One region of the Streptomyces sp. NPDC058758 genome, then DNA from elsewhere that is predicted to be linked to it. Evidence: riboswitches for the same ligand, from Rfam matches in the RefSeq annotation. Region 1 holds a riboswitch; each other region holds the start of a gene.
What was found. Region 1 has a riboswitch for thiamine pyrophosphate ahead of thiC (phosphomethylpyrimidine synthase ThiC). Riboswitches for the same ligand answer to the same signal wherever they lie in the genome.
Positions count from the first base shown of each region.

Region 2: another riboswitch for thiamine pyrophosphate. It lies ahead of thiO (glycine oxidase ThiO); the one in region 1 lies ahead of thiC (phosphomethylpyrimidine synthase ThiC).
Region 3: another riboswitch for thiamine pyrophosphate. It lies ahead of ACFW6A_RS16280 (thiamine ABC transporter substrate-binding protein); the one in region 1 lies ahead of thiC (phosphomethylpyrimidine synthase ThiC).

Region 1 is NZ_JBHYPS010000002.1:198,635-202,050, reverse strand. It holds gene ACFW6A_RS03760 (YibE/F family protein) at 1-1,384, opposite strand, end outside; TPP riboswitch at 1,456-1,606, shown strand; gene thiC (phosphomethylpyrimidine synthase ThiC) at 1,601-3,388, shown strand.
Region 2 is NZ_JBHYPS010000001.1:320,297-323,712, forward strand. It holds gene ACFW6A_RS01465 (Rv2175c family DNA-binding protein) at 1-218, opposite strand, end outside; gene ACFW6A_RS01470 (FAD-dependent oxidoreductase) at 317-1,540, opposite strand; TPP riboswitch at 1,624-1,737, shown strand; gene thiO (glycine oxidase ThiO) at 1,735-2,919, shown strand; gene thiS (sulfur carrier protein ThiS) at 2,916-3,116, shown strand; gene ACFW6A_RS01485 (thiazole synthase) at 3,122-3,416, shown strand, end outside.
Region 3 is NZ_JBHYPS010000011.1:102,651-106,066, forward strand. It holds gene ACFW6A_RS16275 (iron ABC transporter permease) at 1-218, opposite strand, end outside; gene ACFW6A_RS16280 (thiamine ABC transporter substrate-binding protein) at 257-1,342, opposite strand; TPP riboswitch at 1,414-1,523, opposite strand; gene rlmN (23S rRNA (adenine(2503)-C(2))-methyltransferase RlmN) at 1,553-2,665, opposite strand; gene ACFW6A_RS16290 (phosphatidate cytidylyltransferase) at 3,033-3,416, opposite strand, start outside.

The sequences.
Region 1 (3,416 bases):
GGCCCGCCGTCCGGACGCCGGTCTCCTCGGACGGGCGGTCGGCGGACACCACCAGTGCCGCGAGCGCCGTCGTGACCGGCACCGAGGCCACCAGGCCGATCGAGCCGACCAGGGTCCGGACGATCTCCTCCGCCACCAGCTCGCTGTTGGCCACCGTCCCCATGCTGCTCTGCGCGATGGTGAAGAGCAGGAGCAGCGGAAGCGCGGCACCGGCGTAGGCCAGGACCAGCGTGTTGACCACCGAGGCGATGTGGTCGCGGCCGATCCGGATGCCGGCCCGGTAGAGCGCGCGCGGCCCCATGCCCGGGTCGGCCTGGTGGAGTTCCCAGACCGCCGAGGTCTGGGTCACGGTGACGTCGTCGAGGACACCGAGCGAACCGATGATCACACCGGCCAGCAGCAGGCCGGACATGTCGATCTCCGGGTAGAGGCCGTGGATCAGCCCGGTGTAGTCGTCGGTGTTGCCGCTGAGCGAGGCCCAGCCGATGAAGAAGGAACCGAGCAGGCCGATCAGCAGCAGCGAGATCAGCGTGCCGAGGACGGCGACCGAGGTGCGCGCGGAGAGGCCGTGACACATGTAGAGCGCGAGCAGCATGATCGCGCTCGACCCGACCACGGCCACGACCAGCGGGTTCGAACCCTCCAGGATCGCGGGCAGGATGAAGAGCGTGAGCACCAGGAAGCTCGCCGCGAGCGCGATCAGCGCCATCACGCCCCGCAGCCGTCCGACGAGCACGACCGCGAGCGCGAAGATGCCGGCGAGGACCGCCATCGGCACCTTGCGGTTCACGTCCGTCACCGAGTACTGCAGGTCCTTCGGTGCGTCGGGGGCGTAGGCGACCACCACGCCCTGGCCCTCGTCCAGTTGGCGAGGCGCGTCCGGCTGGACGATCTCGGTGAACCGCCGCCCCTGGTCCGGGCCGCTGGTGACCTCGATCGTCGCCTTCTCGCACTGCCCCTGCTGGCCGTTGACCGCCTCGCGGCCCTGCGGGGTCGAGGTGTCGCCGGTGGGCGGCACCTGCGCGGCGTTCACGTCCTTGCAGTCCACCTGCTCGACCGCCACGACCTTGCCCTGCTCGGTCTGCCGGTCGAAGCCGACGCCGGTCCGCTCGTGCGCCGGCGTGCCGCCGGGCCAGAGCACCACGAGGCCGACGACCACGGCGGTGGCGAAGGGGATGAGGACGGCCGCGATGACTCTTCGCAGATGGCGGGAGACGGGTGCGGCGGGCCCGTGGCTGTGGCTGTGGCTGTGCCCGTGCCTGGAACCGTGCCCCGGGTCGTGGCCGTGACCAGCGCCGTGAGCAGCGCCGTTGCCGGAGCCGTGCCCGTGCCCGTGCCCGTGCTCGTGGCCGTGCGGATCGGGGGTCTGCTGCGAGGAAGTCACCGCCCGATCATCGCAAGAACGGCGGGGGCCCACTGTTCAGCACGCCAGGGAGGGCGCTAGCCTCGTGACACCTTTGCACACGCGGGAGCTCGGAGCACCGGGCTGAGAGGGCGCTGATCACCGTACGCGCGTACTGACTGACGTACGTACGGGAGGAGGCTGCGCCGACCGCCGAACCTGTTACCGGGTAATGCCGGCGTAGGGAGATTCGGTCTCATGACCATTCAGGACGCACGCACGCCTGCCTCCGACCAGAAGGACCCGAACGGCGCGCGCACGCCGGGCTGGCACAAGGGGTACGTCGAGGGCTCCCGCCCCGACCTCCGGGTGCCGGTCCGCCAGGTGCACCTCACCAACGGCAAGGACGTGACGCTGTACGACACGTCCGGTCCGTACACCGACCCCGCGGTCGACACCGACGTCCGCCGGGGCCTGCTCCCGCTCCGCGAGAACTGGATCATCGCGCGCGGCGACACCGAGGAGTACGCGGGCCGGCCGGTCCGCCCCGAGGACGACGGCATCAAGCACACCTCGCCGCGCGGCGGCGGGCTGAAGAACCTCGACGCGGTCTTCCCCGGCCGCCCGCGGCTGCCCCGTCGCGGCCGCGCCGGGCAGGCCGTGACCCAGCTCGCGTACGCCCGCCGCGGGGAGGTCACCCCGGAGATGGAGTACGTGGCGATCCGGGAGAACGTCTCCCCCGAGGTCGTCCGCGAGGAGATCGCGGCGGGTCGCGCGGTGCTGCCCGCCAACGTCAACCACCCCGAGATCGAGCCGATGATCATCGGCAAGCGGTTCCTGGTGAAGGTCAACGCCAACATCGGCAACTCCGCCGTCACCTCCTCCATCGAGGAGGAGGTGGAGAAGATGACCTGGGCGACCCGCTGGGGCGCCGACACGGTCATGGACCTGTCCACCGGCCGCAACATCCACACCACCCGCGAGTGGGTGCTGCGCAACTCCCCGGTGCCGATCGGCACCGTGCCGCTCTACCAGGCCCTGGAGAAGGTCGACGGCAAGGCCGAGGAGCTGACCTGGGAGATCTACAAGGACACGGTCATCGAGCAGGCCGAGCAGGGCGTGGACTACATGACCGTGCACGCCGGCGTGCTCCTGCCGTACGTGCCGCTCACCGCGCGCCGCAAGACCGGCATCGTCTCGCGCGGCGGCTCGATCATGGCGGCCTGGTGCCTCGCGCACCACAAGGAGAACTTCCTCTACACGCACTTCGAGGAGCTCTGCGAGATCCTCGCCGCGTACGACGTCACCTACTCGCTCGGCGACGGACTGCGGCCCGGCTCGATCGCCGACGCCAACGACGACGCCCAGTTCGCGGAGCTGCGCACGCTCGGCGAGCTGAACACGATCGCCAAGCGGCACAACGTGCAGACGATGATCGAGGGCCCGGGCCACGTCCCGATGCACAAGATCAAGGAGAACATCGACCTCCAGCAGGAGATCTGCGAGGAGGCGCCGTTCTACACCCTCGGCCCGTTGACCACGGACGTCGCGCCCGCGTACGACCACATCACCTCCGGCATCGGCGCGGCGATGATCGCCTGGTGGGGCACGGCGATGCTCTGCTACGTCACGCCCAAGGAGCACCTGGGTCTGCCGAACCGCGACGACGTGAAGACCGGCGTCATCACGTACAAGATCGCGGCGCACGCGGCGGACCTCGCCAAGGGCCACCCGGGCGCCCAGGAGTGGGACGACGCGCTCTCCGACGCGCGCTTCGAGTTCCGCTGGGAGGACCAGTTCAACCTGGCCCTCGACCCGGACACCGCCCGCGAGTTCCACGACGAGACGCTGCCGGCGGAGCCCGCGAAGACGGCTCACTTCTGCTCGATGTGCGGCCCGAAGTTCTGCTCGATGAAGATCTCCCAGGACATCCGCCGCGAGCACGGCGGTGACCTGAAGAAGGAGGAGATCGAGGCCGGCATGGCCGAGAAGTCGGCGGAGTTCGCGGCCTCCGGCAACCGGGTCTACCTGCCGCTGGCCGAGTAGCCGCCGGTCGTACGGGACGTGCCCCGGC
Region 2 (3,416 bases), on a different contig from region 1:
GTCAGGGTGCCGGCGAGGCCCTTGACGACCTTGTCGTCCTGGATGAAGGCGGCGGGTACCTGGAGGGCGTTGTTCTCGCCGCGGCGCACGGCGATCAGCTGGCCCTCCTTCACCAGCTGCCGCACCCGCGTCACCTCGACGCCGAGCATCTCCGCGATGTCGGGGAGGTAGAGCCAGGCGGGGACGAGAGCATCGATGTTTGCGTCAATCTCGGTCACGGGACAAGCCTGCCATCCGGGACCGGCGGCCGGTAGTCGGGCCCGCCCCGCCCGCCTCCGTACGGGGCGCCGCCGGCCCCCGGACGGGCGGAGCGGCGCTACAGGGCCGCCGACTTCAGCGGGACGGACGGGTCGGCGGCGCGCTCGGGGTCGAGGGGGGTGCCGGCCTCGATGAGCCTGCGCCCCTGGGCGAGGTCGCGGGGGCGGCCGACGGCGAGCAGCGCGACCGGCACCCCGCCGCGCAGCCAGAGCACCGACCAGGAGGCGCCGGACGCGTCGCCGCGCCGCACCAGCGCGTCGGCGCCCGCGTGGTGGCCGGCGTACTGGACGAAGCGGCCGAACTGCTCGGACCAGAAGTACGGGACGGGGTCGTACGGCTCCGGGGCGGTGCCGTCGGCGCCGGTGATGTCGGCGGCGACCGTGCGGGGGCCCTGGAGGGCGTTGTCCCAGTGGTGGACGAGGAGCCGCTCGCCGTAGCGGGCCGAGGGGAAGGAGGCGCAGTCGCCGACCGCGTACACGTCGGGCAGGGAGGTGCGCAGCCGGTCGTCGGCGGTGACGGCGCCGCTCGGGTCGAGGGCGATGCCGGAGCCGGCGAGCCAGTCGGTGGCGGGGCGGGCGCCGATGCCGACGACGACGGCGCCGGCGGGCAGTTCGCGGCCGTCGGCGAGGACGACGGTGCCGGGCCGGACGGTCTCCACGCGCGCGTGGGTGAGGAGTTCGGCGCCGCTCTCGGCGTACCAGCCGGCCATGGCGGTGGTGACCTCGTCGGGCAGGGCGCCGGCCAGCGGGAGGGCGGCGGCCTCGACGACGGTGACGGCGCAGCCGGCCTCGCGGGCGGCGGTGGCGAACTCGGCGCCGATCCAGCCGGCGCCGACCACGACGACGGGGCCGCCGCCGGCCAGGACGGGGCCGAGGCGGACGGCGTCGTCGAGGGTGCGCAGCAGGTGGACGCCGGGGACGCCCTCGGTGCCGGGGAGGGTGAGCGGGTGGGCGCCGGTGGCGAGGACGAGGACGTCGTACGGGAAGCGCCCCTCCTCGGTGACGAGCTCGCGTGCGGCGGGGCGCAGGCCCGTGACGTCGAGGCCGAGGCGGAGGTCGACGCCGAGGGACTCGAAGTCGACGTCGAAGGCGGAGTGCTCGGCCTTGCCGAGGAGGACGGCCTTGGAGAGCGGGGGACGGTCGTAGGGCTGGTGGGGTTCGGCGCCGATGAGGGTGACGGGGCCCTCGAAGCCCTGCTCGCGCAGGGCGACGGCGGTCTGGACGCCCGCCATGCCCGCGCCGACGATCACGACGTGCCGCTGGGTCTGCTTCTGCTCGCTCACCCGTCCACCTTACGCATCTGACGAATCGTCAGGAAGGGAGGTCCCCTGCGGCGCTCCGCCGGCGGGGGCTAGGGTGGCGGGCACACACCACTCGCGGGAGCCCGGACGCACCGGGCTGAGAGGGAGGCTGGCCGGCCTCCGACCGTACGAACCTGATCCGGGTCATGCCGGCGAAGGGAGGGGCGGGAACGCCCATGCGTTCTTCCGAAAGCACCGACACCAGCTCCGACGTCCTCGTGGTCGGCGGCGGCGTCATCGGCCTGGTCACGGCCTGGCGGGCGGCCCTGCGCGGGCTGACCGTCGCGGTCGTCGACCCCGGGCCGGGGGGCGGCGCCGCGCGCGCCGCGGCCGGCATGCTCGCCGCGGTCACCGAACTGCACTACGGCGAGGAGACCCTGCTCGGGCTCAACCTCGCCTCCGCCGCGCGCTACCCGGCCTTCGTCGCCGAGCTGGAGGAGGCCGCCGGCCTCGATGTCGGCTACCGCGACTGCGGCACCCTCGCGGTGGCGCTCGACGCCGACGACCGCGCCCACCTGCGCGAACTGCACGCCCTCCAGGCCCGCTGCGGGCTCGCCTCCACCTGGCTGTCCGGCCGCGAGTGCCGCCGCCTGGAGCCCATGCTGGCGCCCGGGGTGCGCGGCGGGCTCCGGGTGGACGGCGACCACCAGGTCGACCCGCGCCGGCTGGCCGCCGCGCTGCTCACCGCCTGCGAGCGGGCCGGGGTGGTCTTCCACCGGGCCCTCGCGGAGCGGCTCGTGGTGACCGGCGACCGGGCGCGCGGCGTCGTCCTCGGCGACGGCACCGAGCTGTCCGCCGGGCAGACCGTCCTCGCCGCCGGCAGTCTCAGCGGCCGGCTGGCGGGCGTGCCCCCGGCGGTCCTGCCGCCGGTCCGCCCGGTGAAGGGCCAGGTCCTGCGGCTGCGGATCCCCGCCCCGTACGCCCCCTTCCTCTCCCGCACCGTCCGGGCCGTGGTCCGGGGCAGCCACGTCTACCTGGTGCCGCGCGAGAACGGCGAGCTGGTCGTCGGCGCCACCAGCGAGGAGCTGGGCTGGGACACCACGGTGACCGCGGGCGGGGTGTACGAGCTGCTGCGCGACGCCCACGAACTGGTACCCGGCCTCACCGAGCTGCCGCTCACCGAGACCCTGGCCGGGCTGCGCCCCGGCTCCCCCGACAACGCGCCGCTGCTCGGCCCGAGCGCCCTGCCCGGTCTCCACCTGGCCACCGGCCACTACCGCAACGGGATCCTCCTCACCCCCGTCACCGGCGACGTCATGGCGGAGGCGCTGACCACCGGCGCCCTCCCCGACGAGGCGCGCCCCTTCTCCCCCCGCCGTTTCCCCACCGCTCTGCCCGTACGTCAGGAGCAGCCCGCATGAACGTGTCCGTGAACGGCGAGCCGCGCGCGCTCGCCGCCCCCGTCTCCCTGGCCTCCCTGGTCGCCGAGCTCACCGCCGCCCCCGCCGGGGTCGCCGCCGCCGTCAACGAGACGGTGGTGCCGCGCGGCGAGTGGGCGGCGACGCTGCTCGCCGACGGCGACCGGGTCGAGGTGCTGACCGCGGTGCAGGGGGGCTGAGCGCGATGTCCGACGACGCCTTCGTCCTCGGCGGTACGGAGTTCTCCTCCCGGCTCATCATGGGCACCGGCGGCGCCCCCAGCCTGGACGTCCTGGAGCGCTCCCTGGCGGCCAGCGGCACCGAGCTGACCACCGTCGCCATGCGCCGCCTCGACCCGACCGTGCAGGGGTCGGTCCTCTCCGTCCTGGACCGGCTCGGCATCCGCGTGCTGCCGAACACGGCGGGCTGCCACACGGCGGGCGAGGCCGTCCTCACCGCCCGGCTCGCCCGGGAGGCGCTGGGCACCGACTGGGTCAAGC
Region 3 (3,416 bases), on a different contig from region 1:
AAGACGTACGCCCCCGGCAGCGCCACCAGCAGCGTGAGCCCGGTGGAGGCGGCCGCCTGCCAGACGGTGAAGCCGAGCACGTCGAGGATGTCGGAGCGGCCCAGCATCCTCCCGATCGCGCCGGGGTCCCAGGCGCCGTCGGGCCGCAGCCCGCGCTCGACGATCGACACGACGGGCCAGGCGAAGAAGAACGCGAAGAACGCGACGGGCAGGGCCATCAGGCCCAGCCGCGCCGCGCTCCCCTTCACGTCGCGCCTCACTTGAGGAGCGACGACCACTGCTGGATCCACGCCTCGCGCTTCTCGGCGATCCTCTCCGGCTCCATCGTCTCCGGCTTCCCGACGACCACGCCGTGCTTCGTGAACAGCTCCGGCAGGGTCGCGTCCTTCGCCACCGGGTTCACGAACATCTGGAGCGGCATGTCGTCCTGGAACGTCTTCGAGAGCAGGAAGTCGATCAGCGCCCTGCCGCCCTCGGGGTTCTTCGCCCCGTCCAGCAGGCCCGCGAACTCGATCTGCCGGAAGCAGGTGCCGGTGGACACCCCGGTGGGGGCCTCCTTCGGCTGCGGCTCGGCGTACAGCACCTCGACCGGCGGGCTGGAGGCGTAGGAGACGACCAGCGGGCGGTCGCCCTTGGCCTCCTTGCCGCCGGCCGAGCCGGAGAACTCCTGGTTGTAGGCGAGCTCCCAGCTGTCGACGGTCTTCACGCCGTTCGCCTTCAGCTTCGACCAGTACTCCTGCCAGCCCGCGTCGCCGTACTTCGCGACGGTGCCGAGGAGGAAGCCGAGGCCCGGGGAGGACCGCTCGGGGTTCTCCACCACGAGGAGGTCCTTGTACTCGGGCTTCGCCAGGTCGTCGAAGGTCTGCGGCGGCGCCAGCTTCCTGTCCGCGAAGTACTTCTTGTCGTAGTTGACGCAGATGTCGCCGGTGTCGATCGGGGTGACCCGCTTGTCGAGCTTGAGGGCGTCCGGGACCCGGTCCAGGCCCTTCGCCTCGTACGTCACGAAGATGCCGTTGTCGACGGCGCGGGAGAGCAGGGTGTTGTCGACGCCGAAGAAGACGTCGCCCTGCGGGGAGCCCTTGGTCAGGATCTCCTTGTTGACGGCCTCGCCCGCGTCGCCGGCCTTCAGCACCTTCACGGTGAAGCCGGTCTGCTTCGTGAACTCCGCCAGCACCTCCTTCGAGGCGTTGAAGGAGTCGTGGCTCACGAGGGTCACGGTCTTCGGCGCGGGCTCGCCGGACTTGCCCGCGGCCTCGCGGGCGTCCTCCGTGGAGCAGGCGGCGAGGCCGGTGACGCCGAGCGCCGCGGCCAGCGCGACGGCGGCGGCCTTCCTGGTGTTCATGTGTTGTCCTCCTGGGTGGGACCAGAAGGAGACGCGGCCCCGCCCACCCGGAGGTGGGCAGGGCGCAACAGCTCGAGTTACGACCGAACTTCCTACCCAGAATGACCTGGGCGAGGTTCAGAGGGTCTGCGGTCTACGGTTACCGCACTCTCAGCGCTGTGGCGCTCCCCTGTCGGAATATGCAGGTGTGTTCGAGCACAGGGTACAAGGTCAGCGTTCGGAGGCCGCCAGCTGTCCACAGGCGCCGTCGATCTCCTGGCCGCGGGTGTCGCGGACGGTCACCGGCACGCCGTGCCGGGCGATCGCGTCGACGAACGCCTTCTCGTCCTCCGGGCGGGAGGCGGTCCACTTCGAGCCCGGCGTCGGGTTCAGCGGGATCAGGTTGACGTGCACGCGCTTGCCCTTGAGCAGCTTGCCGAGCAGGTCGCCGCGCCACGCCTGGTCGTTGATGTCCCGGATGAGGGCGTACTCGATGGAGATCCGGCGACCGGACTTCTCCGCGTACTCCCAGGCGGCGTCCAGCACCTCCCGCACCTTCCAGCGGGTGTTCACCGGCACCAGGGTGTCGCGCAGCTCGTCGTCGGGGGCGTGCAGGGAGACGGCGAGGCGGCACTTGAAGCCCTCGTCGGCGAAGCGCAGCATCGCCGGGACGAGCCCGACGGTGGAGACGGTGATCCCGCGCTGCGACAGGCCGAGGCCGTCGGGCTCGGGGTCGGTGAGCCGGCGGATGGCGCCGACGACCCGCTTGTAGTTGGCGAGCGGCTCGCCCATGCCCATGAAGACGATGTTCGACAGCCGCGCGGGCCCGCCGGGGACCTCGCCGTCGCGGAGCGCGCGCATGCCGTCGACGATCTGGTGCACGATCTCGGCGGTCGACAGGTTCCGGTCGAGTCCGGCCTGGCCGGTCGCGCAGAACGGGCAGTTCATGCCGCAGCCGGCCTGCGAGGAGATGCACATCGTCACCCGGTCCGGGTAGCGCATCAGGACGGACTCGACGAGCGTGCCGTCGTGCAGCCGCCACAGGGTCTTGCGGGTGGTGTCGTCGTCGCAGGAGATGTGCCGCACCACCGACATCAGGTCGGGCAGCAGTTCCCCGGCCAGCTTCTCCCGCGAGGCGGCCGGGATGTCCGTCCACTCGGCGGGGTCGTGCGCGTAGCGCGCGAAGTAGTGCGTCGACAGCTGCTTGGCGCGGAAGGGCTTCTCGCCGATCGCGGCGACGGCCTCCTTCCGCTCGGCGGGCGAGAGGTCGGCAAGGTGCCGCGGCGGCTTCTTGGCTCCGCGCGGGGCGACGAAAGTGAGTTCTCCGGGGGCCGGACGAGCCACGGCGGCGTCTCTCCTCAAACAGGCACGAGGTCGGAACGTCCCGCGACGGCGGGGGCACGGCACTGCGGTGCCGGAGCGACCTCACTGGACCCGTCCCCGCGGTGGCGAGGACGACGAAAGGGCCCGGGACACACGCCCCGAGCCCTTCCAGAGTACCCGCTGCCCGTCAACCCGCTCCGCCGAAGAGCGCGAGCGGCAGCCCCCGCCCGGTCAGCCCGTGCCGACGAACAGCGCCAGCAGCAGCCACACCACCGGCGCGGTCGGCAGGAGCGAGTCGAGCCGGTCCATGCTGTGTCGATGTGCGGCTCCGCCGCGTGGCGCCGTGGCCGGGCAGCCGACCCCGACGAACAGGCCCCGCCCGGCCCGGTCAGCCCGTGCCGACGAACAGCGCCAGCAGCAGCCACACCACCGGCGCGGTCGGCAGGAGCGAGTCGAGCCGGTCCATGATGCCGCCGTGACCGGGGAGGAGCGTGCCCATGTCCTTGATGCCGAGGTCCCGCTTGATCATCGACTCGCCGAGGTCGCCGAGCGTCGCGCTCGCCGCCACCGCCAGGCCGAGGAGCAGGCCCTGCCACCAGGTGCCGTCGTCGATCAGGAACTGCATGCACAGCGCGCCGGCCGCCATCGCGAAGGCCACCGCGCCGAGCAGGCCCTCGCGGGTCTTGCCGGGGCTGATCCGCGGCGCCAGCTTGTGCTTGCCGAAGCGCCAGCCCACCGCGTACGCCCCGGTGTCGCTGACCACCGTGAGCAG